DNA from 4 places in the Cellulomonas sp. KU4C genome. Region 1 is predicted to be linked to each of the others. Evidence: riboswitches for the same ligand, from Rfam matches in the RefSeq annotation. Region 1 holds a riboswitch; each other region holds the start of a gene.
What was found. A riboswitch is a leader RNA that binds a small molecule or an ion and turns the genes downstream of it on or off. The one in region 1 is predicted to bind S-adenosylmethionine.
Positions count from the first base shown of each region.

Region 2: it holds a riboswitch for S-adenosylmethionine, as region 1 does, so the genes downstream of both, AC1VL8_RS04700 (methylenetetrahydrofolate reductase) here and AC1VL8_RS02205 (DUF1737 domain-containing protein) in region 1, are expected to answer to the same signal.
Region 3: it holds a riboswitch for S-adenosylmethionine, as region 1 does, so the genes downstream of both, AC1VL8_RS13655 (LLM class flavin-dependent oxidoreductase) here and AC1VL8_RS02205 (DUF1737 domain-containing protein) in region 1, are expected to answer to the same signal.
Region 4: it holds a riboswitch for S-adenosylmethionine, as region 1 does, so the genes downstream of both, AC1VL8_RS13700 (ABC transporter substrate-binding protein) here and AC1VL8_RS02205 (DUF1737 domain-containing protein) in region 1, are expected to answer to the same signal.

Region 1 is NZ_CP200322.1:463,958-471,256, reverse strand. It holds gene AC1VL8_RS02215 (O-succinylhomoserine sulfhydrylase) at 1-640, opposite strand, end outside; gene AC1VL8_RS02210 (rhodanese-like domain-containing protein) at 637-1,089, opposite strand; partial or broken gene AC1VL8_RS02205 (DUF1737 domain-containing protein) at 1,101-1,289, opposite strand; SAM riboswitch class I at 1,296-1,406, opposite strand; SAM riboswitch class IV at 1,505-1,620, shown strand; gene AC1VL8_RS02200 (aminotransferase class V-fold PLP-dependent enzyme) at 1,669-3,063, shown strand; gene AC1VL8_RS02195 (AAA family ATPase) at 3,121-4,611, opposite strand; gene AC1VL8_RS02190 (hypothetical protein) at 4,689-4,925, opposite strand; gene AC1VL8_RS02185 (pentapeptide repeat-containing protein) at 4,877-5,311, opposite strand; gene AC1VL8_RS02180 (hypothetical protein) at 5,468-5,905, shown strand; gene AC1VL8_RS02175 (hypothetical protein) at 5,844-6,122, shown strand; gene AC1VL8_RS02170 (MaoC family dehydratase) at 6,156-7,142, opposite strand; gene AC1VL8_RS02165 (3-oxoacyl-ACP reductase) at 7,139-7,299, opposite strand, start outside.
Region 2 is NZ_CP200322.1:992,310-999,608, reverse strand. It holds gene AC1VL8_RS04725 (LysR family transcriptional regulator) at 1-153, opposite strand, end outside; gene AC1VL8_RS04720 (YeiH family protein) at 223-1,299, shown strand; gene AC1VL8_RS04715 ((deoxy)nucleoside triphosphate pyrophosphohydrolase) at 1,349-1,765, shown strand; gene AC1VL8_RS04710 (Hsp20/alpha crystallin family protein) at 1,929-2,381, shown strand; partial or broken gene metE (5-methyltetrahydropteroyltriglutamate--homocysteine S-methyltransferase) at 2,467-4,813, opposite strand; gene AC1VL8_RS04700 (methylenetetrahydrofolate reductase) at 4,822-5,871, opposite strand; SAM riboswitch class I at 5,877-5,972, opposite strand; gene AC1VL8_RS04695 (SDR family oxidoreductase) at 6,122-6,886, shown strand; gene sigJ (RNA polymerase sigma factor SigJ) at 6,891-7,299, shown strand, end outside.
Region 3 is NZ_CP200322.1:2,892,655-2,899,953, forward strand. It holds gene AC1VL8_RS13625 (PLDc N-terminal domain-containing protein) at 42-446, opposite strand; partial or broken gene AC1VL8_RS13630 (NtaA/DmoA family FMN-dependent monooxygenase) at 613-2,071, opposite strand; gene AC1VL8_RS13635 (hypothetical protein) at 2,083-2,244, opposite strand; gene AC1VL8_RS13640 (LLM class oxidoreductase) at 2,348-3,208, opposite strand; gene AC1VL8_RS13645 (flavin reductase family protein) at 3,250-3,798, opposite strand; gene AC1VL8_RS13650 (NADPH-dependent FMN reductase) at 3,795-4,355, opposite strand; SAM riboswitch class IV at 4,417-4,513, opposite strand; SAM riboswitch class IV at 4,737-4,850, shown strand; gene AC1VL8_RS13655 (LLM class flavin-dependent oxidoreductase) at 5,192-6,406, shown strand; gene AC1VL8_RS13660 (GNAT family N-acetyltransferase) at 6,403-7,014, shown strand; gene AC1VL8_RS13665 (amino acid ABC transporter permease) at 7,011-7,299, shown strand, end outside.
Region 4 is NZ_CP200322.1:2,904,173-2,911,471, forward strand. It holds gene AC1VL8_RS13690 (LLM class flavin-dependent oxidoreductase) at 229-1,341, shown strand; gene AC1VL8_RS13695 (LLM class flavin-dependent oxidoreductase) at 1,355-2,452, shown strand; SAM riboswitch class IV at 2,542-2,656, shown strand; partial or broken gene AC1VL8_RS13700 (ABC transporter substrate-binding protein) at 3,086-3,907, shown strand; gene AC1VL8_RS13705 (hypothetical protein) at 3,963-4,370, shown strand; gene AC1VL8_RS13710 (ABC transporter permease) at 4,370-5,332, shown strand; gene AC1VL8_RS13715 (ABC transporter permease) at 5,329-6,240, shown strand; gene AC1VL8_RS13720 (dipeptide ABC transporter ATP-binding protein) at 6,237-7,299, shown strand, end outside.

The sequences.
Region 1 (7,299 bases):
TCGACAGCACCGGGGTGGCGAACACGTTGTCGACGACGACCACCGCGCCCGCCGCGTGCGCGAGCCGGCTGACCGTGGCGATGTCGACGAGGTCCTGCATCGGGTTCGACGGGGTCTCGAAGAACACGACGTCCGCGGGCGTCGACAGCGCCGCCTCCCACTGCTCCGGGACGTGGCCGTCGACGTAGTCGGTGCGCACGCCCCAGCCCGCGAGGATCTCGTCGAAGATGACGACCGACGACCCGAACAGGGCGCGCGCCGCGACGACGCGCGACCCGGACCGGACGAGCGCGGCCAGCGCCGTGAACACCGCCGACATGCCGGACGCGGTCGCGTAGCAGGCCTCGGCTCCCTCGAGCAGCCGCAGCCGCTCCTCGAACGTCGACACCGTCGGGTTGCCGTACCGGGAGTAGAGGAACCGGTCGGCCTCGCCGGCGAACGCGGCCTCGGCGTCGGCGGCGCGGTCGTAGACGTAGCCCTGGGTGAGGAAGAGCGCCTCGGAGGTCTCCTGGAACGCCGTGCGGACCTGGCCGCCGCGCACGGCGAGCGTGTCGGGGCGCAGGGTGTCGCGGGGGAACCGCGGGTCCTGCCAGTCGCCGGGGCCGGGCGCGGGAGAGGGAGCGGGGGTGGGCGCGGTCACGCGGACCGCCACGGCAGGCCGGCGGCGCGCCAGCCCCAGTGGCCCCGCTGCCCGTCGGGGCCGACGTCGCCCTCGAACCCGCTGAGCACGTTGTACGCCGGACCCAGGCCCGCCGCGGTGGCGGTGGTCGCGGCGGCGACGGACCGCACGCCGGACCGGCACAGGAACACGACCGGGCGCGGCTCGTCGGCGGTGATCCCGGCGGCGGCGAGCTCGTCGAGGAACGTCGGGTTGGGGCGGCCGAACGCGTCGGTCCACTGGACGAACGCGGTCCGGTCCTGCGCGTCGAGGTCCGCGGTGTCCGGGACGCCGATGCCCTGCCACTCGCCCTCGGTGCGGACGTCGACCAGGACGGCGCGCTCGTCGGACGCGAGCAGGTCCCAGGCCTCCTGCGGGGTGAGGTCGCCGGCGTAGCCGGGCCCGTCCCCGTGTCCGTGCTGCGCGCTCACAGCGGGCGCACCGCGGGCGTCGCGGCGGCGGGCAGCACCACGGCCTGCGCGACGATGACGCGCTCGCCGTCGTGGGTCGCGGCGGGGCCGCCGTGCAGCTCGTAGCCCTCGGCGAGGGCCGCGCTCACCCGCTCGCAGAACGAGCGGTCGTCGGGTCCCGTCAGCAGCCGGTAGCGCAGGCGGTCGTCGGTGTCGGTCATGCGTCTCCTCCATCGGACCTGGCGGAAGCACCCTCGGCCGGCCCCGTGCACGGGGCACAGGACCGCGGGTTGCTGCGGCGTCGACGAGCCAGATCTCTCGGCCGCTCTGGATGGTGCGGCGATGCTACGCCATGCCGCCGCGGGGGTGCTTCACCCGGGTCGCAGGGTGGACAGGTGTTGACACGTCCGGGCGGGCGCTCCCTATCCTCGGGGCAGGTCATGAGTGCCAGCACTGAGCCCCGGCTTGCTGGCCGGCAACCCTCCCTCCGCGGCGGGGTGCCCCGGGTGACGACCTGGCCGTCCACCGTTCGGTGGCCGGCAAGCGCGGGGTGACCCGGCCGTACCCGGGCCCCCACCGATTCCTCTCGGGGGTAGTCCCATGTCCGTCGCCACCACCGCCACCTGTGCCACGACCGAGGCGCCCGACCGCGCCCTGCTGCCCGTCGTCGGCGCCGACACCCGCGTGCCGCTCGTCGACGGCCGGTCCGTCACGTACGCGAACCTCGACTACGCGGCGTCCGCGCCGGCGCTCGAGGCCGTCGCGGCGCGGGTCGTCGAGGTGCTGCCGCTGTACGCGTCGGTGCACCGCGGCGCCGGGTACCTGTCGCAGGTGTCCACGGCGCTGTACGAGTCGTCCCGGGCGACCGTCGCCCGGTTCGTCGGCGCGCGCCCCGACGACGTCGCCGTCATCACCCGCAACACCACCGACGCGCTGAACCTGCTGGCCGGCTGCGTGCCGGACGGCGGCCGGGTGCTGGTGCTGGACGTCGAGCACCACGCGAACCTGCTGCCCTGGGTCAGCGCGTTCCGGGACACGGGTCGCACGGCGACCATCCTGCCCGCGGCGCCGACCGTGGCCGCGACGCTGGTCGCGCTGCGTGACGAGCTTGCGCGCCGTCCGTACGCCCTGGTCACGCTCACGGGCGCGTCCAACGTGACCGGGGAGGCGCTGCCGCTGACGTCGGTCGTGGCGCTCGCGCAGGAGGCGGGGGCGCGCGTGGCCGTCGACGGCGCGCAGCTGCTCCCGCACCGGGCGTTCTCGCTCGCGGAGTCGGGCGTGGACTACGTCGCGTTCTCCGGGCACAAGACGTACGCGCCGTTCGGGGCGGGCGCGCTCGTGGGTCGCCGCGACTGGCTGGACGCGGGGACGCCGTACCTGGCCGGCGGCGGCGCGGTGCGCGACGTGCGCACCGACCGGACGCTGTGGCAGCCGGCGCCGGCGCGGCACGAGGGCGGCTCGCCGAACGTGCTCGGCGCCGTCGCGCTGGCCCAGGCCTGCGACACCCTGCAGGCCCTGCCGGCCGGTGCGCTCGCGGCCCACGAGGAGGCGCTGCGCGACAGGCTCGTCACCGGGCTCGCCACGGTGCCCGGCGCCCGGGTGCTGCGCCTGTGGTCGGACTCGACCGACCCGGTGGGCGTCGTGTCGTTCACGGTCGGCGACCACGACTCCGGGCTCGTCGCCGCCTACCTGTCCGCCGAGCACGGCATCGGGGTGCGCGACGGCCGGTTCTGCGCGCACCCGCTGCTGGCCCGGGTCGGCGTGGACGGCGGGGCGCTGCGCGCCTCGGTGGGCGTCGGCAGCACGGCGGAGACGGTCGACCGGCTGGTCGCGGGGCTGCTCGCGTTCGTGGCCGACGGGCCGCGCGCCCGGTACGAGGTCGTCGACGGCTGCTGGACCGTCGCCGGCGACACCCGGCCGCGCCCGGCGGTCTCCGGGATCGACGCGATCGCCGCCACCGCCGCCGCGGCGTGCGGTCCCGCCGTCGAGGACTGACGTGCTGCCCCGGACCGGTCCGAGCAGGGGACGGTCCGGTCCGGGGCCCGCAGGCGGTCAGTCGGCGGGGACGGTGCGCGGCCCGGCCCAGGCGCGCAGGCGCGCGACGGGCTCGGCCATCACGCGGGACAGCGGGCGGGTGCCGCGCGCCTCGGCGAGCACGTCCGCCGCACCCGGCGGGCGTCCGCCCTCGTGCGCGGTGTAGGTCGCGGCGACGACGGCCTGCTCGATCTCCGCACCCGAGAACCCGTCGGTGGCCAGCACCAGGTCGGGCAGCAGGGCGGGGTCGAGCGGCACCCCGCGGCGGGCGGCGTGGATCCCCAGGATCTCGGCGCGCACGTCCGGGCCGGGGAGGTCGACGAAGAAGATCTCGTCGAACCGGCCCTTGCGGATCAGCTCCGGCGGCAGGGCGGTGATGTCGTTCGCGGTCGCGACGACGAACACCGTCGCGTGCGGCTCGGCGAGCCAGGTCAGCAGCGTCCCGAGCTGCCGGCGGCCCGGACCGGCGTCGTCGCCGCCGGCGGGCACGGCCTTCTCGATCTCGTCGATCCACAGCACGCACGGGGCCATCGCCTCGGCGGTCGCCAGCGCCTCCCGCAGCCGCCGCTCGGACTCGCCGACGTACTTGTCGTGCGTCGCCGCGAGATCGAGCCGCAGCAGCGGCACACCGAACAGGTGCGCGGAGGCCTTGGCGACGACGCTCTTGCCGCAGCCCTGCACGCCGAGCATCAGGACGCCGCGCGGGGGGTCGAGGTGCGGCGCGCTGCCGTCGAACGCCGGCGCCCGACGGGCCAGCCACTGCCGGAGCCGGGCCATGCCCGCGACCTGGTCCGGGGGGACGGTGTCGAGCTCGTAGGCGAGCACCCCGTCGCGGGCGAGCAGCGCGTGCTTCGCGCGCGTCACCGCGGGCACGTCGGCCGGCAGCAGCGCCCCGTCGTCGAAGACCGCGCCCCGCGCCAGCCGCTCCGCGTCGCCGTGCGACACCCCGGCGAGGTTCGCCACCAGCAGCTCCACCGCGCGGGCGTCGACGCGTGCCGGCTGCCCGGTGGTGCGCGCCCAGTCGGCGACGACGTGGTCGACGATCGCGCGCCGCTCCGTCGCGTCGGGGAACGCCACCGGGAACCGCGCGGCCAGGTGCTCGAGGTCGTCCGGGAGCGGCACCTCGCGGCCGACCAGCACCAGCGTCCGGCGCACGGGCGCGAGGCACAGGTCCTTGAGGAGGCGGACGGTCACCGGGTCGCCGAGGAACGGGTGCAGGTCGAGCAGGACGTAGACGCCCGGCAGGCCGCCCTCGAGCAGCCCGCGCAGCATCTCGGTGGGGTCCGCGGCGAACCGCTGGGCGGTGCCGAGGTCGACGTCGCGGCGGCGCATCCCCTCGGTGACCTTCCACGTGAACACCGGCGCGCCCGCGGCGGTCATCACGTGGACCGGGCGGGCCGCGAGCACGAGGTCCACCGCGCGGGCCTCGTCGGTGGTCTCGACGACGACGAGCGGCACCCCGCCGCGGAGCAGGGTGGCGAGGTCGTGCCCCGATCCGGTCGCCGTCACGGCGGCAACCTACCGCCTGGGGCGGGGTCCGCGCGGCGGTGTTCGTGCACGTCAGCCGGACGGCGCAGCGCGGGCGCTCAGCGCACCGTCAGCCCCAGGTGGTCGGCGAACGCGCCGGCGAGGTCCAGCAGCTGGTGCTCGCTGATCGTCGCGCCCTTGAGGCCGGCGGTGCCGTCGATCGCGGCCAGCTCGGCCCCGCGCAGGTCGACCTGCCGCAGCTGCGCGCGCGTCACGTCGAGCCGGCCGACCCGGCAGTCCTCGAACGTCACCCGCAGCGCCCTGACCCCGGCGAGGTCCAGGTCCAGGTCGTGCACCGGACGAACCGGAGGTCCTGGACCCGGGAGTCGCGCAGGTTGAGGTAGTCGATCTTCCCGCCCTCGACGGTCACCCGGTCCCACGTGCTGCCGTACGCCTCGATCGCGCCGAACCGGCAGTCCCGCAGGGTCACGTCGCGCCACGAGCCGGTACGCGCCCGCAAGCTCCCCGCCCGGCAGTCCGCGACCACCGTCTCGACGACGTGCGCGTGGTCGAGCAGGGCGCCCTCCAGGTCGCACCCGCGCAGCACGCACTCGACGAACCGGGCGCTCTCCGCGTCCGCCCCGGCCAGGTCCAGGCCCGCCAGGAGCGCGCGGTCGTAGTCCCCCTCGGGCTCGAGCGGTCCGGCGAACGGGGCGAGGGCGTCCTCGGGGGGAGTGGTCACCGGCACAGCCTGCCACCGGGCTCCGACGCGTCCGGTCGCCGGGTGCCGCGGGTGCACGCTCGCCGCCGAGATCCGTCCTGGGGACGACGGCCGTCCGGCCGGTTCGTCGACCTACGGTGGCGGTGGACGGCCGGTGCGGCAGCGAGGAGGGCGAGGGTGGACCTGTGGTCGGGCGAGTGGGTCGCGGCGTTCTTCCTGTCGCCCGCGGTGACGGGCGTGGCCGCGGTGGTGGCCGCGACGATCGGGCTGCGGGTGGCGCGGGTGCGGGCCCGGCTCGACCGGGACCTGGCGGCCGAGCAGCACCGCCGGGACGCGCGTGCCGCGGAGCTCGTGCGGGCGGCCGCGCTCGAGGACCGCGACCGCGCGCAGTGGTGGGTGGCGTTCACGTGGGTGGTGGCGCGGCTCGGCGACGTGGGTCCGAGGACGGCCGACCGGGCGCTCGGCGCGCTGTCCGACGCGACCGACGACCCTGTGCGAGCCGCCCTTCTCCGGCTAGCCTGGCCGCACGATGCTACTGATAAGGAGCGACGGGATGACGGTGGAGTACCCGTTCCAGGGTCTGGTGCACGACCCTCCGCGTCCGCGGACCCCTGAGGAGGCGGCCGAGGCGGAGCGGTGGATCGCGCGGCTGACCCCGCCGGACGGCGACCTGTGGCAGCAGGCCGTCCGCCGCCAGCAGGCCCGCCGGGACCGCGAGGCGGAGATCACCCGCCTGGTGTTCGAGCCGCTGCCCCCGCCCCCGGTGTACGGCCTGCGCAGGCTGTGGCTCGCGTGGCGGGAGCGGCGGGAGCGGGGGCGCGCGCGAGGCTGACGGGCGCCCCCGCGGGTCTCGCTCCCGCGGGTCTCACCCCAGCGGTCGGACCTCCGCGCGCAGGTGCAGCCGCCCGCGCCGGGCGTCCCAGGCCGTGACCGTCCACCCGCCGGCCGTGCGCGCCACCGCCACCGCGGGCGACCCGGGGAGCAGCACGGGCGACGCGAACTCGACGTCCCACGCGTACGCCTCCCCGCGCCGGGCGCCGACGTCGGCCAGCGCCCGTGCGGCGGTGTACATCCCGTGGGCGATCGCCCGCGGGAACCCCAGCGCCCGCGCGGTGAGCGGTGACAGGTGGATGGGGTTGGCGTCCCCGGAGACGGCCGCGTACCGGCGGCCGGTCGCGGCGTCGAGCGCCCACCGCCCGGTCGGCTCCGGGGGTGCGAAGTCCGGGTGGCCGGCGTCGTCCGGGGCGGCACCCGCGACGCGCGCCCCGGGCGCCAGGTAGGTGGACACCCCGCGCCAGGCGGGCGGGTCGGTCGGGGCGGAGCCGGCGACGCGGACCTCGGTGACCAGGTCCACCTGGGCGCCCTTGCGGTGCGGGCGCAGGTGCTCGGCCCAGGCGCGGACGTCGAGCGTGTCGGTGAGCCGCAGCGCCCGCCGCTGCTCGACCCGGTTGGCGAGGTGCACCATGCCGAGGGCGGGCAGCGGGAAGTCCGGGCGGACGATCAGCGCCGTCGCGACGGGGAACGCGAGCACGTGCACGTACCCGGCGGGCAGGACGTCGCCGCCGGGCTCGCCGACGAGGTGCTGGTACGCGGTGAGGTGGCCGGCGTCGGGCCGGACGCCGTCGAGCCGGTGCAGCACCGCGGGCAGCGTCGGTGCGTGCCGGCCGCCCTCGCCCGCGCCCCCGCCGACCCCGCCGCCCGCGCCGCGCCCGCCGAGCGCGCGCCGGACCGGCCCGGCGACGGCGGCCCGCCCGGCGGCCAGACCGGCCCGCGCGTACAGCCCGCCGAGCCCCGGCGCGGCGTCGAGGACGACCTCGCGCCGCGCGCCCGGCCCCGCGGCGACGGCGGTCACCGGCCCACCATGTTCTGCCCGCACACCCGCAGCACCTGCCCGACGACCCCGCCGGCCTGCGGCGACGCGAGGAACGCGACGGCCTCGGCCACGTCGACGGGCAGGCCGCCCTGCTGGAGCGACGACAGCCGCCGGGCGACCTGCCGGGTGAGCGCGG
Region 2 (7,299 bases), 530 kb from region 1:
GACCGACGGCTGCGCCAGCCCGAGCGACCGCGCGGCCCCGGACAGCGAGCCGTGGGCGTCGACGGCCTCGAGCAGCTCCAGGGCGCCGAGCGGGACCCGACGCGCGGGGGGTGCTGGGGGTGCGGTCGGGCCGTCGGGCCGCGGGTCTGCCATAGCCTCAGGCTAGGGCCCGCCAGGTAGGTCGGCGTTCCGGCGCGAGCCCCCGACCGGCACCGTGGACCCGTGCCCAGCCCTGCCGCCCCGCGCCCCGCCTCCCCGCGCGCCGACACCACGCGCCCCGCCGCGACCGCGGCACCGGGGGCCCGGGGGCTGGCGCCGGGGGTGCTGGTGGCGCTGCTGCTGGCCGCCGGGTGCGTCGCGCTGACGGCGGCGGTGCCGGTCGTCCCGGGGCTGCTGGTCGCGATCGTCCTCGGTGCGGCGGCCCGCGCGGTCGGCCTGGTGCCCGCGGTGCTCGACGCGGGCCTGGCGTGGACCGCACGCCGCGTGCTGCGCACCGGGGTGGTGCTGCTGGGGCTGCAGCTGTCCCTGGGCGACCTGCTCGGGCTCGGCCTGCGGGAGGTCGCGGTCCTGCTGGTCACGGTGGCGGCGACGTTCGGCGTCACGCTGTGGCTCGGTCCGCGGCTGCGGGTCGGCCGGGCGCTGACCCTGCTGATCGCGACCGGGTTCTCGATCTGCGGGGCCGCCGCCGTCGCCGCGATGAGCCCGGTGGCCGACGCCGAGGAGGACGACGTCGCCACGGCCGTCGCGCTCGTCACGCTCTACGGCACCCTGGCGCTGCTGGTGATCCCGGTCGCCGCGCGGGTGCTCGGCCTCGGCGACCGGACGGCCGGGCTGTGGGCCGGGATGTCGGTGCACGAGGTGGCCCAGGTCGTCGCGGCCGCCGGGACGGTGTCGGCGGCGGCGCTGACGGTCGCGGTCGTCGCGAAGCTCGCGCGCGTCGTGCTCCTGGCGCCGCTGGTCGCCGGCACCGGCATCGTGCGGCGGCGCCGTACCGCCCGGGCGGACGCGGCCGTCCCGGAGCAGGCGCCCGCGCGTCGTGGTGGCCCGCTGGTCCCGCTGTTCGTGGTCGGGTTCCTGGTCGCCGTGCTCGTGCGGTCCGCCGGCCTGGTGCCCGACGCCGTCCTCCCGGCGGTGAAGCCGGTGACGACGCTCGCGCTCGGCGCGGCGATGGTGGCGCTCGGCACCCAGATCCGGGTCGGCCGGCTCGTGCGCACCGGGGGTCGACCGGTCCTCCTCGGCGGCATCGCGACCGCGGTGGCCGCCGGCGTCAGCCTGACGGGCCTGGTGCTCGCCACCTGACGGGCCCGGTGCTCGCCACCTGACCCGGCGCCGCTGGCAGACTGCGCGCATGATTCCCGTGCTCGTCGTGGCCGCCGCGATCGTCGACGACCTCGACGCGCCCCGGACGCTGCTGGCCGCGCGCCGCCGGTCGCCGGCGAGCCTGGCCGGCCGGTGGGAGTTCCCGGGCGGGAAGGTCGAGCCGGGCGAGGACCCGCAGGACGCGCTGCACCGCGAGCTGCGCGAGGAGCTGGGCGTCGAGGTCGGTCTCGGCGACGAGCTGGTCGGGCCCGACGACGGCTGCTGGCGTCTCACGCCGACGTACACGATGCGGCTGTGGCGCGCGGAGCTCGTGGCGGGGGAGCCGGAGCCCCTGGTCGAGCACGACGCGCTGCGCTGGCTGCCGGCGGGCCGGTGGCTCACGGTGCCCTGGCTGGACGCGGACGTGCGGATCGTCGAGGCCCTGGCCGCCACGCACCGGTCCTGACCAGGGCGTTCATCTCTCAGCGAACAGACGGCCGCTCGATCTCGCACTCGGCACCCTCGAGTGCTAGAACAGGTCGCGTAGCCCCTTCCGGTGCGACCAGGCGCCGGGGGAGTACCCGGTCCCGGACCGCCCGGGACCACGCTCGTGAGGGAGGTGACGGGCTGTGGCTACGCGATTCGACCCGTTCCAGGAGATGGACCGCCTGATGGGGCAGGTGCTCGGTGCGCAGCGCGCGTCGGCCTCGATGCCGATGGACCTGTACCGCGCCGGCGACCACTACGTCCTGCACGTCGACCTGCCGGGTGCCGACCCGGGCTCGATCGACGTGAGCGTGGACGACCGCACCCTGACGATCCGGGCGCAGCGGACCGCGCGCACCGAGGACGGCGTGCAGTGGCTGGCCAAGGAGCGCCCGGTCGGGACCTACGCGCGGCAGCTCACCGTCGGCCGGGGCCTGGACCTCGACGCGATCTCGGCGTCCTACGCGGACGGCGTCCTCACGCTGACGATCCCCGTCGCGGAGGAGGCCCGGCCGCGCCGCATCGAGGTCGCGACCGGATCCGCGCAGACGACCATCGAGGCCGGCAGCGAGACCCCGCAGCACGCGGCCGGCTGACGGCCGACCGACCTGTCGGCCCACCGACCGCGGCCCCGGCCCCCACGACGGGGGACCGGGGCCGCGGCGCGTCGGCGGGACCGGGTCAGGCGGTCGGCACCGCCAGCGACGCGCGGACCGTGCGCGTCGCCGCCAGCACGTGCTCCAGCGACGGGGTGACCTCGGCGTAGCGCCGGGTCTTGAGACCGCAGTCGGGGTTGACCCACAGCTGGGCGGGGTCGACCACGCGCACCGCCGCCGCCAGCAGCTCGGTCACCTCGGCCTCGGACGGCACCCGCGGGGAGTGGATGTCGTAGACGCCGGGGCCGATGCCGCGCGGGTAGCCCTCGCTGGCGATGTCGGCCAGGATCTCCATCTTCGACCGGGCTGCCTCGATGGACGTCACGTCGGCGTCCAGGCCGTCGATCGCCGCGAAGATCTCGCCGAACTCCGAGTAGCACAGGTGCGTGTGGATCTGCGTGTCCGGGCGCACCCCCGCGGTCGCGAGCCGGAACGACGCCACCGACCAGTCGAGGTACGCGGCGTGGTCGTCGGCGCGCAGCGGCAGCAGCTCGCGCAGGGCGGGCTCGTCGACCTGCACGATCGCGGTGCCCGCGGCCTCCAGGTCGGCGATCTCGTCGCGCAGTGCCAGGGCGACCTGGTTGGCGGTGTCGGCCAGCGGCTGGTCGTCGCGGACGAACGACCAGGCGAGGATCGTCACCGGGCCGGTGAGCATGCCCTTGACCGGCTTCGGGGTGAGCGACTGGGTGTAGGTGGTCCACGGCACGGTGATCGGCGCCGGGCGGGACACGTCGCCCCAGAGGATCGACGGCCGGGTGCAGCGCGACCCGTACGACTGCACCCAGCCGTTGCGGGTGACCGCGAACCCGTCGAGGTTCTCGGCGAAGTACTGCACCATGTCGTTGCGCTCGGGCTCGCCGTGCACCAGCACGTCCAGGCCGATCTGCTCCTGCAGCTCGACGACGCGGCGCACCTCGGCGCGCATCTCGTCCTCGTACTGCTCGGTGGTCAGGTCACCCCGCGTGAACGCGGCGCGGGCGTGCCGGATCTCCGGGGTCTGCGGGAACGAGCCGATCGTCGTCGTCGGCAGCGCCGGCAGCCGGAGCCGCTCGGCCTGCGCGGCGCGACGGGTCTCGAAGTCGCCGCGGCGGAACGCGTCGGCGGACAGGCCGGCGAGCCGGTCGCGGACCTCGGGCCGGACCACGCCGGGCGCCTCGGCACGCGAGCGGCGCGCGTCGGCGGCCGCGAGCAGCTCGGCGTGCACGGCCTCGCGGCCCTCGGTCAGGCCGGTCGCGAGCGTGACGACCTCGACGGTCTTCTGGTCGGCGAACGCGAGCCAGGACCGCAGCGTCGGGTCGAGCTGCGGCTCGTCCTCGACGTCGTGCGGCACGTGGAACAGCGACGTGGACGTGCCGACCGCGACCTGGCGGGCGCCCAGGCCCTCCAGCCGCTCCAGGCCGCCGAGCGCCGCGTCGAGGTCCGCGCGCCAGATGTTGTGACCGTCGACGACGCCGCCGACCAGCACCTTGCCCGCCAGCCCGGGGACGGGTCCCGCCGGGACGGAGCCGCGGACGAGGTCGAGCGCCAGGCCCTCGACGTCGGTGGCCGCGAGCACCGGCAGCGCGTCGCGCAGGTCGCCGTACGGGGCGGCCACCAGCACCGCGGGCCGCTCGGCGGCGGGCAGGTCGGTCGCGAGCACGCGGTACGCCTCCGCCGCGGCGGCGAGCAGGCGGTCGGCGGGCACACCCGTGGAGTCGGACACCAGCGCCGGCTCGTCCAGCTGCACCCAGGTCGCGCCGGCCCGCGCGAGGTCGCGGAGCAGCTCGACGTACACGGGCAGCACGTCGGCGAGCCGGTCCAGCGGGTGGAAGCCCTCGGGGGCGTCCTCGGTGGGCTTCGCGAGCGCCAGGTACGTCACCGGTCCGACGAGCACCGGTCGGGTCAGCACGCCGTCGGCGAGGCCCTCGGCGAACTCGCGCACCGGGCGGTCGCTCGCGTACCGGAAGGCCGTCGCCGGGCCGATCTCCGGGACCAGGTAGTGGTAGTTCGAGTCGAACCACTTGGTCATCTCGAGCGGCAGGTCGTCGCCGCGGCCGCGCGCCACCGTGGAGTAGCCCGCGAGGTCCAGGGCGCCGTCGGTCGCCAGGTCGGCGAACCGCTCCGGCACGGCGCCGAGCACGGCGGTCGCGTCGAGCACCTGGTCGTAGAAGGAGAACGCGCTCGGGATGGCGGGGAGCCGGGTGTCGAGCCCGAGCTCCGCGAGCCGGGTGCGGGTCCGGCGGCGCAGGTCCGCGGCGGTGGCCTCGACCTCCTCGGCGCTCGCGCGGCCGGCCCAGAACGCCTCCAGGGCCTTCTTCAGCTTCCCGGCGGGGTCCGATGCGCGGGTAGCCCAGGACGGTGCCGGACGGGAAGGGGTGGGTCTGCTCGGTCATCTCTCGCCTCAGGTGGTGGGGACAGGGGTCAGGTGGTCGTCGGTCGCGACGGCGGCGCGCGCGGGCGGCCCGTCGCCACCCAGGCCGGCGCCCTCGAGGAGGTCGAGCGCGGGGCCGTGGGTGTTGAACGTGTAGAGGTGGATCCCCGGCGCGCCGCCGTCGAGCACGGCGTGCGCGAGGTCGACGCCGAGCCGGGTGCCCACGCGGTGCCGCCGCGCGACGTCCGCGGGGTCGTCGCCGTCGAACGCGTCGAGCCGGTCCAGGACGTCCGCGGGGACGGGCACCCCGGTCAGCTGGGCCACGCGGCGCAGCCGGGCGGGGTCGGTCATCGGGATGATCCCCGGGATCACCGGGATCGTGACGCCCGCGTCGCGGGCGAGCTCCAGCAGCTCGCGGTAGGACGCGGCGTCGTAGAACACCTGGGTGATCGCGAAGTCCGCGCCGGCCTCCTGCTTGGCCAGCAGCGCCGCGACGTCCTGCTCCCGCGTGCTGCCGGCTCCGGGGTTGCCCCGGGGGAACGCCGCGACGGCGACGGACAGGTGCCGGGTCGCGGCGCGGACCGCCTGCGCGGGGCTGCTCGCGCAGCGACGGGCCTCGACCTCGCGGAGCAGGCGGACCAGGGCGGCCGCGGTGGGCAGGCCGTCGGGGTGCGGGGCCCAGGAGCCGTCGGCGGGCGGGTCGCCGCGCAGCGCCAGGAACGACCGCACGCCCTCGTCCAGGAACTCCTCGACGGTCGCGGCCAGGTCCTCCCGCGACGCGGCGACGCACGTGAGGTGGGCGATCGGGTTCAGCGAGGTCTCCCGCAGCAGGCGGCGGACGAGGGCGCGGGTGGTGTCCCGCGTGCTGCCGGACGCGCCGTAGGTGACCGAGACGAAGTCGGGCCGGACGGCGGCGAGCTGCTGCACGGTCGACCACAGCCGCGGCGCGGCGTCGGGGTTCCGGGGCGGGAACAGCTCGAAGGACACGGTCGGCCGGTCGACGGCGCCGAGGCCGTCGACCACGGCGGCGCGCGGGTGGTCGAGGTCGTGCGGGTGCACGGGTACGTCGTGACTGCTCATCGTCAGCTCCATCGGACCTGGCGGAAGCACCCACACCCTCACGGGGAGGGGGGTTGCTGCGACGTCGTCGAGCCAGGTCTCTCGGTCGCTCTGGATGGTGCGGCCACAGTAGGGCGGCTCCGGCGGGGCGTCCAGTGCCCCTGACGCGTCACGTAGTGGTGGCGCGCGTCACACCCGCTCACATCGTGGGCCGCTGCGTCGTCCAGGGGGTGAGCGGGCCCGCCGGGCCCGCACGACGGAGGGACCGGACATGCGGATCGTGGTGGTCGGGGGAGCAGGACTGGTCGGGGCGCGGCTGGTGACCGTGCTGCGCGGGCGGGGGCACGACGCCGTGGCCGCGTCGCGCCGCACCGGAGTGGACACGTGGACGGGTGCCGGGCTCGCCGCGGCGGTGGCCGGGGCGGAGGTCGTCGTGGACGCGACGAACACCCCCGACTTCACCCGGGCGGGCGAGTTCTTCCCGGCGTCGGCGGTCCACATCGCGGACGCCGCGGCCGGCGCCGGGGTGCGGCGGTCGGTGCTGCTGTCGGTCGTGGGGGTCGACCGGGTGCCGGGCAACCCGTACTTCGCGGCGAAGGTCGCCCAGGAGCGGGCGGCGGTGGCCGGGGACGTCCCGACGACGGTGCTGCGGGCGACGCAGTTCTTCGAGTTCGCCGACGCGGTGGCGGACCAGGGCACCGTCGACGGACGGGTCCGGGTCGGGGCCGACGTGGTGCGGCCCGTGGCGGTGGACGACGTGGTCGACGTGCTCGCGGACCTGGCGACGGGCACGGGCGGACAGGCGGGTCGGGTGGACGTCGCGGGGCCGGAGCGGATGCCCACCGACGTCTGGGTCCGCCGGGTGCTCACCGCCGCCGGCGACCCCCGCGAGGTGCAGGTCGACCCCGCGGCGGACCCGTTCGGCACCGGGGGCACGCCCGGTGCGCTGGTGCCGTCCGACGCGCCCGACGCCGGGGTGGCGGTCCGGACCGCCACCACGACCCTGGCCACCTGGCTCGCCGCTCGGGCACGCTGAGCCGGTGACCGACGACGACGCCCTCGTGGCCGCGGTCGAGGGCGAGCGGCGGCACCTGCTGGCCCTGGCCTACCGGATGCTCGGCACGCTCGCGGACGCCGAGGAGGCGGTCCAGGAGACCTACGTCCGCTGGTACCGCATGGACCCGCGCGACCGCGAGGCCGTGGTGTCCCCGCGCGCCTGGCTGACCCGCGTGGCCGGGCGGGTGTGCCTGGACGTCCTCGGCTCGGCCCGGGCACGCCGCGAGCGGTACGTCGGGGAGTGGCTGCCGGAGCCGCTGCCCGGCGCCGCGCCGCTCGCGGGCGCGCCGGCGGTCGACCCCGCGGACCGGGTCACCCTCGACGAGGCGGTCGGCAGCGCGCTGCTGGTCGTGCTCGAGCGGCTGACCCCGGCCGAGCGGGTGGCGTTCGTCC
Region 3 (7,299 bases), 2.4 Mb from region 1:
CCAGGTCGGGGTCGCGGCTCGGTGCCCGGGACGCGCCCGGGTCAGGTGCCGGTGGGCGTGTCGTCCGGGCGGGGTGCGGGGTCGGTCGCGCGCCGTTCGCGGGCGCGCAGGTCCGCCTCCCAGTCGCGGAGCATCTGCTCGTGCTTCGCGTCCGAGTCCCGCAGGCCCGCCAGGAACTCGGCGTCGTCGTCGGGTGCGGTCCGGCGCGGGCGCTCGTACTCCGGGAACCCGGCCGTCGCGGTGCTGGGCCACGGGACGCCGGTGCTCCGGCTCGACCCGAGCGGGCGGCCGGCGACCAGCCAGGCGATCCCACCGACCAGGGGCAGGATAATGATGAGCAGGATCCACACGCCCTTCGACAGGTTCCGGATCCGGTACGTGTCGGACTGGATGCAGTCGACCAGGCAGTAGACGAGCAGCGCGAGCTCGACGACGACGGGCAGCATGCGGATCACGACGGACCCCTCGCAGGTCAGGGGGCGCGGGACCCCGGGACGGACGCCGCTCAGGGTAGGGGAGCGGCGTCCGCCGTGTCCGGGGTTCCGGCAACCCGATCGCGCCGCGTCACCCGGGTGGCCGCGCCGGGTCGTCGGCCGCGCGTCGGGTCCGCCCTCAGGCGCCCACCAGCGCGCCCACGCTCCGCGGCTCGACGGCCGGGTCGCCCCGGCGGGTCAGCGGCGCCCGCAGCCCGAGGTGCTCGCGCAGCGTCGTGCCGGTGTACGCGGTGCGGTAGGCGCCGCGCTCCTGCAGCTTCCGGGACGACGCGGTCCACGATGTCGTCCAGGCCGGACGGCACGAGCCACGGGCTGATGTTGAAGCCGTCGACCGCCCCGGTCCGCACGAACCGCACGAGCCGGTCCGCGACGGCCGACGGGGTGCCGACGAACCCGCCCTCGCTCGACACCTTCACCACGAGGTCCCGGATCGACAGGTGCTCGGCCTCGGCGAGCGCCCGCCACCGGGCGGCGACCTCGTGGGTGCGGGCGCCGGTGGTGGACGAGCCGCCCTCGGCGCCGAGCTCGGCGACGACGGGGTCGTGCGCGGGCAGCGGGCCGTCGGGGTCGTACCCGCTGAGGTCCTCGGCCCAGATCGTGCCGACGACGTGCAGCGCCGTGGCGGGGGTGACCTGCGCGCGGCGGACCCAGCGGGCGCGCTCCTCGGCCTCCGCGGGCGTGTCGCCCACGACGATCGCGGTACCGGGGAAGATCAGCACGTCGTCCTCGGGCCGACCCGCGGCGACGACCCGGGTGCGGATGTCGGCGGCGAAGGCGAGCGCGTCGGCCAGGACGCTGCCGTGCCGGGAGAAGATCACGTCCGCCGACCGCGCGGCGAAGTCGCGGCCCTGCGGGGAGTCGCCGGCCTGGAAGATCACGGGGTGGCCCTGCGGGCTGCGCGGCGTCGTCGGGTCGATCTCGGCGTCCAGGAGCTCGTGGTGGACCGCGACGTGCCCGACCGTGCCCGGGCCGCCGGAGGTGCCCGGGCTGCCCGCACCACCACCGGAGTCCGGCCACGCGTCCCACACGGCGCGCGCGGCGGCGAGCACCTGCTCGGCGCGGTCGTAGCGGCGGGCGTGGTCGAGGTAGCCGCCGCGGCGGAAGTTCTCGCCGGTCCAGGCGTTGTCGGTCGTGACGACGTTCCACGCTGCGCGACCGCCCGACAGCACGTCGAGGCTGGCGAGGCGCCGCGCGAGGTCGGCCGGGTCGTTGTAGGTGGTGTTCTGCGTGGCGACGAGGCCGATGTGCTCGGTGATCGCGGCCAGTGCGGCGAGCTGGGTGATCGCGTCGGGGCGGCCGACGACGTCGAGGTCGTGCAGCCGCCCCCGGCTCTCGCGCAGCCGCAGCCCCTCGCCGAGGAAGAACGCGTCGAACAGCCCGCGCTCGGCGGTCCGGGCGACGCGCTCGAAGGAGGCGAAGTCGGTCTGGGAGCCGGACTCCGGGTCGGACCAGACGGTGGTGTGGTTGACGCCCTGGAAGAAGACGCCGAAGTGCACCTCGGCGTCGGGGCGGGTGATCGGGTGGTCGTGCTCGGCGTGGGCAGGCTGGGCGTGGGCGTGCTCGGTGCGGTCGGACATCGCGGGGCTCCTCAGGCGGTGCGGCGGGCGGTGCCCGCGAAGCGGTTGGCGGGGCGGCTCAGGCCCAGGTGGTCGCGCAGCGTGGCGCCGGACCGGGGTGCCGCGGTCAGGCGGGCGGCGCGCAGGGCGGGCAGCACCTCGCGGGCGAGGACCGGCAGGTCGACGTCGAGCACCGCGGGCAGCAGGCGGACGCCGGCGACGGCGGGGTCGGCGGCGAGCCCGGTGAGCAGGGCGACCAGGCCCGCGGCGTCGCCGACGTGCCGCAGCGCCGCGCCCTCAGCCCACGGGCTGCCGCCGTCGAAGCTCGGCCAGGCGGTCGCGGGCCGTCCGGCCGTCCGCGTCGAGGACGACCTCGACCTCGACGGCCGCGAGCGGGGCGGCGCCGGGTCCGGTGCGGGCGTCGGCCGCGGCGGCGCGGGCGCCGGCGACGTCCGCCCCGCCGACGAGCCGCACGTCCACCAGGGCCTCGCCGTCGCGCCCGGCCGGGTCCACGTCGCCCGCGCGGGCGAGCACCACGAGCTGGCCCTGGGGCGGCCGCGGGGTGATGAGCGGGCCGACGACGGAGAAGGTCGCACCGGTGAAGTCGACGCGGTGGATCCGGTCCCGGTCGACGTAGCGGCCCGTGGCGACGTCGCGGATCACGGCGTCGTCCTCCCACGAGTCCCAGAGGTCGCGGACCACCTGGACGACGTCGCGGGCCTCGCGGTCCAGGTCGGCGACGGCGGCCCGGCCGTAGGCGGCGGGTGCGGCGTCGCCCGGGGTGACGGCGGCGAGCCAGCCGCCGCGCCCGGACGCGGCCAGGTCGAGCGCCGCGAGCTGCGCGGCGACGTGGAACGGCTCGGGGTAGGTGGTCGGCACCTCGGGGACGAGGCCGATCGCCGTCGTCGTGCGGGAGACGAACGCGGCACGGGTCACGGCCTCGAGCCGTGCCGACGTGGTGTCGCCCGGGCTCGTGGGCAGCAGGGCGTCGGCGAACGACGCGAACGTCAGGCCGGCGTGCTCCGCGTGCCGCACGGTGCGGGCGAGGCGGGTGCCGGACACGAGCCCGGCGGCGGACAGGCCGGACAGCGCGGCGGCCGCGGGGTGGTGGCCGGCGCCGTCGACGTCGAGGCCGAGGAACAGCGGGGGGACGGTCATGGGGTGCTCCGGAGGTCGGGTGGGACGGGCGGCGGTCGGCGTCAGAGGGCCGAGTGGCCGCCGATCCGGTGGTAGGTGCGGTCGTGGTAGACCAGCGGGGTCGCGGCCTCGGCGGTGCTCGCGGCGAGCGCGCGCAGGGAGACCAGGTAGCTGTCGCCGACGGGGGTGCGCTGCACGACCCGCGCGCGGACCCAGGACACGGCGCCGTCGATGACGGGCTCGCCGGTGGTGAGCGAGGTCCAGCCGCCGTCGGCGAACCGGTCGATCCCGCTGGTCGCGAACCGCGCGGACACGTCGTCCTGGTGGTCCGCCAGGAAGCTGACCGCGAGCGTCGGCGCGGCGGAGACGGCGGCCCAGGAGGACGAGGTCGACGCGAGCGAGAACGCCAGCAGCGGCGGCGCCGCGGACACGGAGATGACGGAGGTCGCGGTGAACCCGACCGGCCGGCCCTCGTGCCGCAGCGCCACGACCGCGACGCCCGCGGGGTGCCGGCGGAACACGGACTTGAACTGCTGGGCGTCGAGCTGCGGCTCGTCCTGCTCGGCCAGCAGCCGCTCGAACGCGGACAGGTCCGCGCGCTCGGCGGTCACCGGGCCACCGCCCCGGCGCCGACGGTGCCCCGGGCCGCACCGGCGCCGACCGCGCGCAGCAGCGCCGGCTCGGCCCGCAGCAGCCAGGCGTCCACGACGCCGTCCAGGTCGGCGAGCTGCGCCTCGGTGACGGTCAGCGACCGGGTGGGGACGACGGCGCCGAGCTCGACGAGGACGGGCCGCAGGTGCACCTCGCCGACGAGCGCGTGGGCGGGGTTCCCCGAGACGACCAGCGGCACGACGACGACGCCCGCGAGGCCGTCGGGCCCGTACAGGTCGAGGAACGCCTTGAGCAGCCCGGTGTAGGAGGCCTTGTAGACGGGGGTGGCGACCACCGCGACGTCCGCGACGGCCAGGCGGGCGAGCGCGGCGTCGGCGGCGGGGTGGACGGGGGCCAGCAGCTCTCCCGCGAGCTCCGCGAGGTCGATCGCGTCGAGCGCGTCGGCGCCGAGCAGCGCGGCCAGGCGGTCGGCGGCGGTGCGCGCGGCGAGCAGGGTGCGCGAGCCGGGGCGCGGGTTGCCGGAGACGGCGACGACGGCAGGGGGACGGGACGTCATGGAGTGCCTCGCAAGGGTGTCGATCACGGTTGCCGTGCGGCGGAGCGGGCACCACGTCGCGGGCGCCCGGCCGACGGCCAGGTCATCTCCCGGAGCACCCCGCCGTGACGTGGGGTTGCTGCCCAGCCAGCCGGGGCTTGGCGCTGGGACTCTCGACCTCGGCGGTGTTGTAGCAGGGCGCGGCGCCGGGACCGAGCACCGGACCCCGACTTCTCACGATCCGGGACCGTGCGTCCTGCCCGGGACCTTCGTCCCGTGACAACGCTCCGGAATGCGAGACGGACGGCCGGATCGTTGACGCGGTCGCCGGGGGTTCGTATGTTCCCCGGCACCGGATCACGTCGCCGCCACCACCCCGGTGGCCGGCTGCGGGGCCCGGCAGGTCATGAGTTCCGACGCGTAGCCCCGGCTGGTCGGACGGCAACCCCCCGCGCGGGTGGGTGCCCCGGGTGAGGACCAGGCCCGCTGCCGACCGGCAGCCGGCAACACGCGAGCCCGCCGCGGCGGGTGCACGAAGGAGACAGCATGAGCCGGAGCACGGTGGCGCAGACCACCTCCTCCCTGCGTGCCGCCGCGCAGCCCGGGCCCCACGCGGCCCGCTGTCGCTGTCGCTGACCTCCCTCCGCGAGCAGCGCCACCCGTCGGCGCCCGGTCGGCCGTGACCCGGCCCGGCCCCGACCGGTAGCCCTGACACCGCGAGCCCGCGCCACCGCGCGTCCGCCATCCCCGCCCTCGGGGACCTCACGCCCGCCCGCCGGGCGCACCCGCTCGTCCCACCGGTCCCGGTGCGCGTCGCCGCGCGCCGGCGACCCCGGACGCCCTCGAACGGAGCCGTCATGCCCAGCCCCACCGCGCGACCCGCCGGTCGCGACCACCGCGACCCGCCCGGCAGCGAGCGCCGGACCGCCCTGCTCGGCCTCGACCTGACCGCCGTCGGCGCCCGCCCCGGCGGCCACGGGCCGCAGGGTGCGGTCGCGGCCCGCCCGTTCGACGGCGAGCGGCTGGCCCGCCTGGTGCACCGCGCCGACCGCGGGCTGGTGGACCTCGTCGTGCTCGGCGACGCCCTGCTGCTGCACCCGGGCCGCCGTCAGGTCCCGGGCCGCCTGGACGCCGCGGTGGCGGCCGCCCGGGTCGCGCCGCTCGCGCTGCGGACGGTGCTGGTCGCCGGGGTGCCGCACCGCGAGGTCGAGCCCGCGCACCTCGCGGCCGCCGTCCGCGGGGTGCAGCGCGCCGGTCGGGCGTCGGCGGGGTGGCAGCTGTCCGCCCCGGCACCGGGCGCCGACCTCGACGAGCAGGTGTGGGCCGCGCACGCCGAGGCCGCGGTGCGGCAGGTCGACGCCGTGTGGGAGGGCGCCGAGGACGTGGGCGCGGTGCGGCTCGACCCCGAGGGTCGGTTCCACGTCGACCACGAGGGCGTCCGGTTCGCGGTCCGCGGCCGGACGGCGCCCGGCCCCGGTGACGCCACCCGGCCGGTCGTGGTCGTCCCCGTGTCCGGCGGTGCGTCCGCGGAGGTCGCGGGCCGGCACGCCGACGTCGCCCGCGTCACCGCCGCGGACCCCGACGAGGCGGGCCGCCTGCGGGCGCTGGTGCGGTCGGCGGCCGTCGCGGCCGGGCGACCCGCCGACGACGTGCGGGTGCTGGTCGACGTGGACGTCGCCCTCGCGGACGACCACGACAGCGCCGTCGCCCGGCTCGACCTGGTGCGCGCGACGGAGCGCCCCGACCTCGGCGCGAGTGCGTTGGGCCCGGGTGCGCGGGGCGCGGGTGCGCGGGGACTGGTGCTCGCCGGCACGGGGGAGCAGCTCGCCGCGCTGGTCGTCGACTGGGTCCGTGCGGGTGCCGCCGACGGGGTCGTGGTGCGCCCGACCTCGCCCGAGGCCGACCTCGACGTCCTCGTGGAGCGGGTGGTGCCCGCGCTCCAGGGGACCGGCCTCGTGCGCCCTCGACCCGCACCCGCCCGTGCACCTGCGCCCGCCGGTGCACCTGCGCCCGCCGGTGCCTCCCGCACGCCCGCCCTCGCCGACTCCGCCCGACCCGAGGTGACCCGATGACCACCACCGACCTGCACCGTCCCACCGACGTGCACCGTCCCGTCGACCCCGCGCGCCTCCAGGTGCGCGCGGTGCGCCTGCACGACCCGCTGGTGGGTCCGCTGCTGGACGGCCTGGCGCACGAGTACAGCACCCGCTACACCGGCGTGCTCACGCCCGCGCAGCTCCGCGACGAGCTGGAGCACTACGGCGCGCAGGAGTTCGCCCCGCCGGACGGCGAGCTCGTGCTCGTGCTGGAGGACGGGCGGCCGGTCGCGGGCGGCGCGTTCCGGCGCCGGACCGAGCCCGAGCACGGCGACCCGGCCCTGTTGGCCCGGCCCGGCACCCGTGACGCGGCGGGCGCCCCGGCGGTGCCCACGGCCGAGCTCAAGCGGATCTGGACGCACGCCGAGCACCGGCGCCGCGGCCTGGCGCGCGTCGTCCTGACCGAGCTGGAGCAGCGCGCCGCCGACCGCGGCTACCCGCGCCTGTACCTGACCACGGGTCCGCGGCAGCCGGAGGCCGTCGGCCTGTACCTCGCGGCCGGCTACACCGCGCTGTTCGACCCGGCGGCGTACCCGGCCGACGTCGTCCCGCACGCCTTCGAGAAGTGGCTGGTGACCCCGTGAGCGCCGTCGTCGACCGGCCCGTGGCGGCCGTGCCGCCCGCGACCGTCGCCGAGCTCGCCGACCTGCCCGTGGTCCCCGCGCGGCACCCGGGTCGCTGGGTCGCCACGGCCGGGGTCGCGGTGCTGCTCGCGATGGTGCTCAGCTCGCTGCTGACCAACCCGCAGTGGGAGTGGGACGTCGTCGCGCAGTACCTGACCTGGCCGTCGGTGCTCGAGGGCGTGTGGGCCACGGTGCGGCTGACCGCGGTGGCGGGCGTGATCGGGTTCGGCCTGGGCACGGTGCTCG
Region 4 (7,299 bases), 2.4 Mb from region 1:
CCGCCCAGCCCTGACCCCCCGCGCCCACCCCGCCCCGACCTCTCACCCCGCCCCTCCCACCCCGCCCCTCCCGCCCCTCCCACCCCGCCGAGACAGGACCCGCGCGCCGAGTCAGGGCGCTGGACCGACCTGTCTCGGCGCCGCGGCCCCTTCTCGGCGAGGCACCGCGGTCGGGGCAGGCGGGGGACGAGGCACCGGGACGGGGCCAGCACCCCAAGGAGAGCCACCATGCCCGTCGAGTTCCTCGGCATCGCGACCGCCAACGACGCGTCCGAGACGCGCGCCGCCACCACCCGTCCGTTCGACCCCGCGTTCCTGGAGCGGATCGTCCGGGCCCACGAGGACAACGGCTGGACCCGCGTCCTGTTCGCGTACGGGTCGTCCGGCCCCGAGCCCGCCGCGCTCGCCGCGTACACCGCGGCCCGGCTGGAGTCGATCGAGCTGCTGCTCGCGCACCGGCCGAACGTGTCCTACCCGACCTACGCGGCGAAGACGTTCGCCACCCTGGACCAGCTGTCCGGCGGCCGGCTGTCCGTGCACGTCATCACCGGCGGCAACGACCACGAGCAGCAGCGCGAGGGCGACACCCTCACCAAGGACGAGCGCTACGCCCGGACCCAGGAGTACATCCAGATCCTCAAGCGGGCGTGGACCAGCACCGAGGCGTTCGACCACCACGGCCGGTTCTACGACTTCGACGACTTCCACCTCGACACCAAGCCCGCCGAGGGTCACGTGCCGACGATCTCGTTCGGCGGGTCCTCGGACGCGGCGTTCCGGGTCGGCGCCGCGGAGGCGGACATCTTCGCGGTCTGGGGCGAGCCGCTGGACCGCACCCAGGAGCAGATCGACCGCGTGCACGCCGAGGCCGCCGCCGCCGGTCGCACCACCCCGCCGCGGATCCACGCGGCGTTCCGGCCGATCATCGCCCCGACCGAGGAGCTCGCCTGGGAGAAGGCGCACCGGGTGCTCGACGCGATCGAGGCGCGCAAGGCGGCGCTCGGGGGCGTGCTGAGCAACCGGCACCCGGTCACGGCGCCGGAGAACGCCGGGTCGCAGCGGCTGCTGGAGATCGCGGCGCAGGGCGAGCGGTTCGACTCGGTGCTGTGGACCGCGACCGCGCGGGCGACCGGCGGCGCGGGCAACTCCAACGCGCTGGTCGGCACGCCCGAGCAGGTCGCCGAGGCGCTGCTGGCGTACTACGACCGGGGCGTGCGGATCATCTCGGCCCGCGGCTACGACCTGCTGGACGACGCCGTCGACTTCGGCCGGTACGTCATCCCGCTGGTCCGCGAGGGCGTCGCCGCCCGGGACCGCGCGGCCGCCGCCGTCGCCGCCTGAGGGGGCCGGGGGCGTGCGGTTCCAGCTGCTCGACATCGTGTTCAACCCGCCGCACCCGGTCACGGGCGCGGCGGTGCCCCCGGCGGACCGCCTGGCGCGGACGGTCCGGCACGCGGTCCTGGCCGAGGAGATCGGGTTCGACTCGTTCGCCGTGGGGGAGCGGCACGCCGGCGACGTGCTGTCCTCGGCGCCGACCGTGATCCTCGGGGCGATCGCGGCGTCCACCAGCCGGATCCTGCTGTCGACCGGCGTCACCGTGCTCGCGCTGCTCGACCCGGTGCGCGTCGCGGAGGACCTGGCGACCGTGGACCAGCTGTCCCGGGGCCGGCTCGAGATCGTGATCGGGAAGGGCAACGAGGTGCTGCAGTACCCGCTGCTCGGCCTGGACATCGACAAGCAGTACGAGTACCTGGCGGAGAACTACGAGCTGCTCCGCCTGCTGCTCTCGGAGGAGGACGTGACCTGGGAGGGCCGGCACCGGCACCGCCTGGAGCACGCCACCACACTGCCCCGGCCGTACGCGGGGCCGTTCCGGATCTGGCACGGCTCGGCGACGTCGCGGTTCGCGGTGAAGCTCGCGGCGCGGTGGGGCGACCCGATCGTGACCGCGAACGCCCTGCAACCGCGGGAGAACTACCAGGTGCTGATCGACCACTACCGCGAGCGGTACGCGGCGCACGGGCACGACCCGGCGCACGCCCACGTCGGGTCGGGCTCGGGCGGGCTGTTCCTCGCCGACACCACGGAGGCGGCGGTGCGGCAGTACCGGCCGCTCTACCAGGGTCAGGTCGACGCGGCCGCGCGCCGCGGCTACGGGGCGGACGCCGTCGGGCGGGCGCCGAGCTTCCGGACCCTCGAGGAGGCGGTCGAGCGGGGTCCCGCGCTGGTGGGCTCCCCGGAGCGGGTGGCCGAGAAGATCCTCGACTACCACCGGTCGTACGGGCACGTGCTGCAGTCCGTGTCCGTGAACCACCTGCTCGACCCCGCCGAGCAGGAGGACGTGCTGCGCCGGTTCGCCGAGGAGGTCGTGCCGCTGGTGCGCGCCGAGGTGAAGTCCGACCTGTGGACCGAGGCCGACCCGCGGCGCGCGGCGGGCTTCACCGCGGCGTGACCCCGCCGGCCACCACACGAAGATCCGCGATGTGAGAACCCGCGGCGGTTCCTTGACCAGGTCCGCCGCCGCGGGTTCCCTCACCCCCAGGTGACGAGCGCCAGCGCGCAGGCCCGGCTTGCTGGCCAGCAACCCTTCGACGTGACGGGGTGCTCCGGGAACGACCTGACCCGACCGCGACCGCGGACCGGGTAAGCACGGCGACGACACGCCGGAGCGCGCCCCCGCGCGCCCCGGCCGGCGCCCCACCCCGGCCACGGCCGGTGACGACCAGGAGTGCACGCATGACCACCTCCCCCTCGCGACGCGCCACCCGCCCCGCTGCGGCCGCCGCGGCGCTGACGACCACCGCGCTGCTGCTGACGGCCTGCTCCGGCGGGTCGACGGGCACGGGCGCGGCCACCGACGCGGCCGCGTCCGCCGAACCCGTCGCCGGCGGCGACCTGCGGTTCGCCATCACCGTCGACTCCCGGTGCATCGACCCGCAGCAGGTCGGCAACAACGACGCGATCGCCGTCGCCCGGCAGACCGTCGCCTCGCTCACCGCGCAGGACCCGGAGTCCGGCGAGATCGTCCCGTGGCTCGCCGAGAAGCTGGGAGGTCGACGACGACGCGTCGAGCTACACGTTCCACCTGCGCGACGACGCGACCTACGCGGACGGGACCCCCGTCGACGCCGCGTCCGTCAAGACCAACTTCGACGCGATCGTCGCGCTGGGCGCCACCGCGTCGCTCGGCTCGCAGTACCTCGTCGGCTACGAGGGCACGACGGTCGTCGACCCGCTGACGGTCACCGTCGACTTCGCCGCCCCGAGCGCGCAGTTCCTCCAGGCGTCGTCGACGTTCTCGCTCGGTCTGCTGTCGCCCGCGTCCGCGGCGCTGACGCCCGAGGAGCGCTGCGCCGGCGACTACATCGGGTCCGGCCCGTTCGCGGTCGAGTCGTACACGCCCGACCAGGAGGTCGTGCTGACCAAGGTGCCCGGCTACGCCTGGGGCTCCGCGGCCGACGACCACACCGGCGAGGCCTACCTCGACACCGTCACGTTCCAGGTCATCCCCGAGTCCTCCGTCCGCGCCGGCAGCCTCCAGTCCGGGCAGATCGACGCGACGGCCGCGATCGCCGCGGTGGACCAGCCGCAGTTCGACGGCAACGGGTTCTGGCTGCAGCAGCGCGCCAACCCCGGCGTGGCCTACCAGCTGTTCCCGAACGAGTCGAGCGCCCTGGCGTCCGACGAGGCGGTCCGCGTCGCGATCTCGAAGGGCATCGACCGGCAGCAGATCGTCGACACGGTGCTGACCGAGCGGGACCAGGCGGCGACCGCCGTGCTGTCCCACTCCACGCCGCTGTACGAGTCCCTCGCGGACGACCTGGCCTACGACCCGGACGGTGCCGTCGAGGTGCTCGAGGACGCCGGCTGGGAGCTCGGCGACGACGGCATCCGCGAGAAGGACGGCCGGCGGCTGTCCACCACCGTGACGTTCTGGCAGGACCCGGCGCCGCTGGAAGCTCGTGCAGCAGCAGCTGCGCCAGATCGGGGTCGACCTGCAGCTGCAGCACGTCGAGATCGCGGAGTCCACGGCGATCAAGGCCGACGGGGACTTCGACTTCGACTACTACAACCTCACGCGGTCCGACCCGGACGTGCTGCGCTCGGTGTTCTCCGCGAACGCCCGCAACGTGAACAAGCGGACCCCCTCGGAGGTCGACGACCTGCTCGACCGCTCCGCGGCCGCCACCGACCCGGCCGAGCGCGCCGAGCTCGTCACCCAGGCGTCCCGGCTGCTGATCGAGCAGGGGCACGCGATCCCGGTCTACGAGCTCTCGACGACCATCGCCGCGGCCGACCGCGTGCACGGGCTGGCGTTCGAGGGGTCCAGCCGGATCGACTTCTACGACGCGTGGGTCGACGCGAGCTGATGGGTCGCTACCTCCTGCGGCGCGCCGCCCAGGGCCTCGTGGTGCTCTGGGCGGCGTTCACCCTCGCGTTCTTCGTGCTGTACCTGCTCCCGAGTGACCCGGCGGCCCTGGCCGCCGGCGCCGGGGGCGAGGTGCAGGACGTCGACCCGGCGCTGCTCGACGACCTGCGCGCCCGCTACGGCCTCGACCGGCCCCTGCTGGTGCAGTACGGCGACGCGCTGCTGCACGCGGTCCGGCTCGACTTCGGGCCGTCGTACCAGTCCGGGGCGCCCGCCGGCTCGCTCGTCGCGCAGGCGCTGCCGGAGACCCTGAAGCTGACCGGCGCCGCGCTGGTGCTCGCGGTGCTCGGCGGGACGGCGCTGGCCGTGGCGAGCGTGCTGCCGCGCAGCCGGGCGCTGCGCCAGGTGCTGTCCGCGCTGCCGCCGCTCGGCGTCGCGCTGCCCACGTTCTTCGTCGGCCTGGTGCTGCTGCAGTGGGTGTCGTTCCGCGCGGGTCTGCTCCCCGCGATCGGCAACGCCGGCTGGCAGAGCCTCGTGCTCCCGGCGGTGACGCTCGCGGTCCCGCCGGGCGCGCAGCTCGCGCAGGTCCTGTCGCGCAGCCTGCGCGGGACGCTCGGCGAGCCCTACGTCGAGACCGCCCGGGCCAAGGGCGCCGGCCGGCTCCGGGTGCACCTGGGGCACGCGCTGCGCAACGCGGCGATCCCCGCGTTCACGATGCTCGGCGTGATGGTCGGGGCGCTGCTCGGCGGGGCCGTCGTCACCGAGACGGTGTTCTCCCGGGTGGGGCTCGGCCGGCTGACGGTCCAGTCCGTCAACACCCAGGACGTGCCCGTGGTGCTCGCGATCGTGTCGCTGTCGGCGCTGGTGTTCGTGGTAACCACGCTCGTCGTGGACCTGCTGTACCCCGTTCTCGACCCCCGCATCGAGTCGCGGGGCGTCTCCCGAGAGGCGGTGCCCGCATGACCACCATCGAGATCGCCGACCGGCAGGACGCCCGCTCGATCATCCGGCACGGCCGGGTGCGCGGCGCCCGCGCGGCCGGCCCGTGGGCGCGACGTGCGGCCCGGTACCTGGTGCGCCGACCCGGCCTGGTGCTGGCCGGGCTGGTCCTGCTGCTGGTCGCCGCCTGGGCCGCCGCGCCGACCGTGTTCGCGTCCGGCGACCCCCTGACCGGTGTGCCCGCCGACCGGCTGCAGCCGCCCTCGGCCGCGCACGTGCTCGGCACCGACCACCTCGGCCGCGACGTGCTGACCCGCGTGGTGCACGGCGCGTCGCTGTCCCTGCGCACCACCGTGCTGGCCGTGCTCGTCGGGCTCGTCGTCGGGTCGACCCTCGGCCTGCTCGCCGGGTTTCTGCGCGGCTGGGTGGACGACGTGGTCGGCCGCCTGGTCGACGTGCTGCTCGCCGTGCCGAGCATCCTGCTGTCGCTCGCGATCATCACCGCGCTCGGCACCGGGTCCACGAAGATCGCGGTCGCGGTCGGCGTCGGCGCGGTCGCGACGTTCGCCCGCGTGATGCGCGCCGAGGTGCTGCGCACGTCCACGTCGGTCTACGTGGAGGCCGCCCGGGCGTCCGGCTCGCGCTGGTACGCGGTGCTCGGCCGGCACGTGCTGCCGAACTCCGCCGGGCCGGTGCTCGCGCTGATCGCCCTCGAGCTCGGCGGCGCCGTCCTCGCGGTGTCCGCGCTGAGCTTCCTCGGCTACGGCACCCCGCCGCCCACGCCCGAGTGGGGGTCGCTGGTGTCCGGGGGCCGCGACTTCCTCGCCACCGCCTGGTGGCTGACCACCCTGCCCGGGCTCGTGATCGTCGCGGTGGTGCTGGCCGCCAACCGCGTCGCGCGCGCCCTCGAGACGACGGGAGAGGACCAGTGACCCAGCTGCAGCAGGAGGCCCCGCCCGTCGCGGCGGGTGCTCCCGGCACCCCGGTGCTCGAGATCACCGGGCTGGAGGTCGGCTACCGGGCGGACGGCGGCACGTACCGCGCGGTGCGCGGCGTCGACCTGGTCGTCCGGCCCGGGGAGGTCGTCGCCCTGGTGGGCGAGTCCGGGTCCGGCAAGAGCACGACCGCGCACGCGGCGCTGCACCTGCTGTCCCGCGGCGGCGCCGTCACCGGCGGCACCATCCGCCTCGCGGGCCGGGACGTCTCCGACCTGACCGAGCGCGAGTGGCAGGCCGTCCGGGGACGTGAGGTCGGCCTCGTGCCGCAGGACCCGACCGTGTCCCTCAACCCCGTGCAGCGCGTCGGTGACCAGGTCGCCGAGGTGCTGGTCGTCCACGGGCTCGCGCGGCGCCGTGCCGCCCGGGAGCGGGCGGTCGCGCTGCTCGAGCAGGCCGGCATCGACGACCCGGCCGCCCGCGCGCGCCAGTACCCGCACCAGCTGTCCGGCGGGATGCGGCAGCGCGTGCTCATCGCCATCGCGATCGCGGCGGGCCCGCGGCTGGTCGTGGCCGACGAGCCCACCAGCGCGCTGGACGTGACGGTGCAGCGGCGGATCCTCGACCACCTCGAGACGCTCGTCCGGGACCGGGGCACGGCGTTGCTGCTCATCACCCACGACCTCGGCGTGGCGGCGGACCGGGCCGACCGGATCGTCGTGCTCGAGCAGGGCGTGGTCGTCGAGCAGGGGCCCGCGGCCGAGGTGCTGCGCGCGCCGCAGCACCCGTACACGCGTCGGCTGATCGCCGCCGCGCCGAGCCTGGCGAGCGGGCGGCTGGTGGCGACCGACGTCCGGGTGCCCGTGGCGGCGGCCGATCCCGGACCGGTGGACCCCGGGCCCGCCGCGCCGGTCCTGGAGCTCGACGCGGTCCGCAAGGAGTTCGCCCTGCCGCGCGGCGCGGCGGCCCGGTCGGTCGTGGCCGTCGACGGGGTCGGTCTGCGCGTCGAGCGGGGCCGGACGTACGCGCTCGTCGGGGAGTCCGGGTCGGGCAAGA